One region of the Nocardioides sp. Root151 genome, then DNA from elsewhere that is predicted to be linked to it. Evidence: riboswitches for the same ligand, from Rfam matches in the RefSeq annotation. Region 1 holds a riboswitch; the other holds the start of a gene.
What was found. A riboswitch is a leader RNA that binds a small molecule or an ion and turns the genes downstream of it on or off. The one in region 1 is predicted to bind S-adenosylmethionine.

Region 1 (2,388 bases):
CCCGGCTCCACGGTCAGGTCGTTGGCCGCGGCGAGCTCGGAGACCGGGCCAAGGAGTCGCTCGAACGCGGCGGTCGCGTCCGGCAGCCGCCGGGTGTGTACGGCGACCGCCAGCCCCTTCTCCTCGACGTACGCGTCGAATGCATCGGCCCGTCGCAGCAGTGAGGGCAACCCGAGCAGGAAGCTGGCCAGGCCGTGCGGCGGACGCGGCGAGATCACCCGGCGGTTGACCGAGGACCACCGCTCGTTGCCGTACTGCCCGAAGATGTAGAGCTCCTTGCCCATCTCGCCGATCGCGTTGCCGACGTCGTCGAGTCCGCCGAGCGCGAGGGCCTGGCGGGCGGGCCGACCGGTGATGATCGCGATCGCGGCCACGTGCTCGGCCAGCTCGACGAGGACCTCGCCGGCGTCGGGGTGGATCCGGGCCAGGCTGGGGTCGTCGACGATCGGCGACAGGGTGCCGTCGAGGTCGAGTCCGATGACACTGTCAGCGGCGACACGCACCAGCGCGGCGTACCGCTCCTCACCTGTCGCGGAGATGAACTCCATGGGTCCACCCAATCATGTCCGTTCGCTGCGCGTTCCGGATGCTGCCGTCGTACGACGAGGCGCCCTGGTGCGAGACGGCGTACGACGACCGCGCGTGGCGACGCACGACGACGGATGACGCGACTCCGACGCCTCGAGCGTGTCCGCATCCCGGACCCGATGTGCACATCGTGAGACAGGCTGCGTAGGCTGAGCAACAGCTCATCGAGAGGGACTGAGGGAACGGCCCAGTGAAGTCCCGGCAACCGCCACGAGCCCCCTGACCCGGCCCCGCCGGATCAGTCGTGGAAACGGTGCTAATTCCGGCCCGCGGCGAGATACGCCGTTGGGGAAGATGAGAAGGAGGACTCATGAGCGCACCAACAGTCGAGGCCGGCAAGACACTCCGCGAAGGCGCCTTCGGCAATGCCACCGGCCTGTCGTGTCGCGAGTGCGGCCACCAGATCGCGCTGGGTCCCCACTACGCGTGTCCGGAGTGCTTCGGACCCCTCGAGATCGCCTACGACTTCCCGGCCGTGACCCGCGAGCAGATCGAGGCCGGCCCCGCGAACATCTGGCGCTACAAGGCCCTGCTGCCGGTGCCCGACGACATCGAGCAGAGCCCCAACACCGAGCCCGGCTTCACCCGCCTGCTCAAGGCTGACAACCTCGGTCGCGAGCTCGGCATCGACAACCTGTGGGTGAAGGACGACTCGACCAACCCCACCAACTCGTTCAAGGACCGCGTCGTCGCCTGCGCACTCAGCGCCGCCCGCGAGTTCGACGCCAAGGTCTTCGCCTGCCCCAGCACCGGCAACCTGGCCAACGCGGTCGCCGCCGCCGGTGCCCGTGCCGGCATCAAGACGGTCGTGTTCATCCCGAGCAACCTCGAGCAGCCCAAGCAGGTGAACTCGGCGGTCTTCACCGACAACCTCATCGCCGTCGACGGCAACTACGACGACGTCAACAAACTGGCCTCCGAGATCGCCGGCGAAGAGGACGGCTGGGCGTTCGTGAACGTCAACGTGCGTCCCTACTACGCCGAGGGCTCCAAGACGCTCGGCTACGAGATCGCCGAGCAGCTCGGCTGGCGCCTGCCCGACCAGATCGTGATCCCGGTGGCCTCCGGCTCCCAGCTGACCAAGGTCGACAAGGCCTTCCAGGAGCTGATCAAGCTCGGCCTCGTCGAGGACAAGCCCTACCGCGTGTACGGCGCGCAGGCCGAGGGGTGCTCGCCGGTCTCGGTGGCCTACAAGGCCGGCGTCGACGCGATCCGCCCGGTCAAGCCCGACACCATCGCCAAGTCGCTGGCCATCGGCAACCCGGCCGACGGCATCTACGTGCTCGACGTGTGCCGGCGCTCGGGCGGAGCGGTCGAGGACATCACCGACGACCAGGTCCGCGACGCGATCGTGCTGCTGGCCCGCACCGAGGGCATCTTCACGGAGACCGCCGGCGGCACCACGGTCGGCGTACTCAAGAAGCTGGTCGAGACCGGACAGCTCGACACCTCGCTCGAGACCGTCGTGATCAACACCGGTCACGGTCTCAAGACCCTCGACGCGGTCTCCGAACGAGTCAGCGCCCGGGTCACGATCGCCCCGTCCTACGACGCCTTCGTCGCCGCCAACATCATCTGACGAACCGTGGATTCTTGATGCGCGAACCGTGGGTTCTTGCGCCTCGAACCCGCAATCCTTGATGCACACCCGACCCCAGGAGTAGCCATGAGCGTTTCCGTCCGCATCCCGACCATCCTGCGCACCTACACCGGTGGCGAGTCCGAGGTCACCGCCGAGGGCGGCACTCTCGCCGAGGTGCTCGACAACCTCGACGCCAACCATGAGGGCATCAAGGCGCG
Region 2 (2,388 bases), on a different contig from region 1:
AGGAGGTGCGCTCTTCCCACTGGGGGATGTAGTAGTTCATGGGGTCAGGCCTTTCCGTGGGCCGGGCGGCCTTCGTCTGCGGTCTCGCGGGCGTTGGTGATCACCTTGTCGATGAGGCCGTACTCGAGGGCCTCGCCGGGGGTGAACCAACGGTCACGGTCGGAGTCGCGCTCGATCTCTTCGATGGTGCGGCCGGTGTGGTGGGCGATCAGCTCACCGAGCTGCTTCTTGAGCAGCAGGCTCTGCTGGGCCTGGATCTTGATGTCGGAGGCCGAACCACCGATGCCGCCCGACGGCTGGTGCATCATGATGCGCGCGTGGGGCAACGCGTAGCGCTTGCCCTGGGTGCCGGCGCAGAGCAGGAACTGGCCCATCGAGGCGGCCAGGCCCATGCCGACCGTGGCGACGTCGTTGGGGATGTAGTTCATCGTGTCGTAGATCGCCATGCCGGCGTCGACGGACCCGCCCGGACTGTTGATGTGCAAGAAGATGTCGGCCTCAGGGTCCTCGGCCGAGAGGAGCAGGAGCTGGGCGCAGATCGCGTTGGCGTTCTGGTCGCGCACCTCGGAACCGAGGAACACGATGCGCTCGCGGAGCAACCGCTGGTAGATGTGGTCGTCAAGCCCGTAGGACGCGCCGCCGCCGTTGGCTTCGACAGAGCGTCGGGGCTCATTCATGTGGCTCTGATTCTGGTTCACGAGAGCGACATTAGCCGCCCGGACCGACACATCCACGCGTCGGACACCCCTGTTCGCCCACAGCAGATTCGACAGGCGGGGCCATCCCGGAGCGAACCCGGGATTCCCGGGTCGCGGCCGGGCAGGGTTCCGGCTAACATCCTGACCACGGTCATGAGTGCCAGCACCAAGCCCCGGCTTGCTGGCCGCCAACCCTCCTCCGCGGTGGGGTGGCCCGGGTGACGACCTGGCCCGTTGCGCGGTGCAACGGGCAAGCGCGGATCTCGACGCTTCGGGGTCCCGGAACCCCGGAGGTCACCCATGTCCCTGCTCGCCACTCTCCCTGCCGTCGTCGGTGCCGATCTCACGGTGCCCGTCGGCGACGGCGTGCTGCCGTACGCCAACCTCGACTACGCCGCCTCGGCGCCCTGCCTGGCCGCTGTGCAGGAGGCGGTCACCCGGGCCCTGCCGACGTACAGCAGCGTGCACCGGGGTGCGGGCTACGCCTCGCAGGTCACGACCCGCGCCTACGAGGAGGCACGCGAGACCGTGCGGGAGTTCCTCGGCGGGCCGCAGGCCGTGGTGTTCGTGCGCAACACCACCGACGCCTTCAACCTGCTGGCCCGGGCCGTGCCCAGCGGCACCAGCGTGGTGGTCTTCGACTCCGAGCACCACGCCACGCAACTGCCCTGGCGCCACGCCGTACGCCTCACTCCCCCGGCCACCCCGGCCGCGGCCGTCGCCGCCGCACGCGAGGCGCTGGAGGCCTGTCCGGTCGGGCCGCGACTCCTCGTGGTCACCGCCGCCTCGAACGTCACCGGCGAGCTGTGGCCGGTGCGGGAGCTCGCCGACGTGGCCCACGCGTGCGGCGCGCGGATCGCGGTCGACGCGGCGCAGTACGTCGCGCATCGACCGCTCGACGCCACGGGCCTGGACTACGTGGCCTTCTCGGGTCACAAGCTCTATGCACCCTTCGGGACGGGCGTGCTGGCTGGCCGGGCGGACTGGCTGCGCGCCGCGGCGCCGTACCTCCGCGGCGGTGGGGCGACCCGCAGCGTGGCCCCCGACGGGCGCGTCGAGTGGACTGCGGACGCCGAGCAGCGACACGAGGCCGGCACCCCCAACGTGCTCGGCGCGGTCGCCCTCGCCGCTGCCTGCCGCGAGCTCTCCGCCGACTGGGACGCCGTCGTCGCGGCCGAGACGCGCCTCCTCGAACGGCTGCGTTCGGGCCTGGCGCAGGTGCCCGGCCTGCGCGAGCTCAGCCTGTGGGGACCCGACCACCCACGGCTCGGCATCCTGGCCTTCACCGTCGAGGGCCACTCAGCCCGCGACGTCGCACAGCACCTCGCGGACAGGCACGGCATAGGCGTGCGCGATGGCAAGTTCTGCGCCCACCCGTTGCTGGCCCACCTGCTCGGCGGGTCCGGCGGCTGCGACGAGGACGGTACGGCGGTGCGCGCCAGCCTCGGCCTCGGCACGGTGGACGAGCACGTGGACCGCCTCGTCGCCGGGCTGCGCGAGCTGGTGGGGTGACCGGCTCGAAACGGTGCGGAGCTCAGCGCTCGACGGCGGCCTTCAACCGGTCGAGGGTGCGGGCCATGCCGGTCTCGAGCTCGTCGGCGTGGTCCTCCTTGCCACCGAGGGCCAGGGTGGCGAACACCCTGCCCAGGAGGGTCAGCTGCCGCGGCACGGGTCGACGGTGCACGACACG

Region 2: it holds a riboswitch for S-adenosylmethionine, as region 1 does, so the genes downstream of both, ASD66_RS22245 (aminotransferase class V-fold PLP-dependent enzyme) here and thrC (threonine synthase) in region 1, are expected to answer to the same signal.

Annotation. Positions count from the first base shown of each region.
Region 1 covers NZ_LMGG01000001.1:783,289-785,676, reverse strand. The annotation lists gene otsB (trehalose-phosphatase) at 1-548, opposite strand, end outside; SAM riboswitch class I at 747-889, shown strand; gene thrC (threonine synthase) at 899-2,167, shown strand; gene ASD66_RS03700 (MoaD/ThiS family protein) at 2,255-2,388, shown strand, end outside.
Region 2 covers NZ_LMGG01000007.1:985,205-987,592, reverse strand. The annotation lists gene ASD66_RS22255 (ATP-dependent Clp protease proteolytic subunit) at 1-40, opposite strand, end outside; gene ASD66_RS22250 (ATP-dependent Clp protease proteolytic subunit) at 45-677, opposite strand; SAM riboswitch class IV at 848-961, shown strand; gene ASD66_RS22245 (aminotransferase class V-fold PLP-dependent enzyme) at 999-2,210, shown strand; gene ASD66_RS22240 (SRPBCC family protein) at 2,233-2,388, opposite strand, start outside.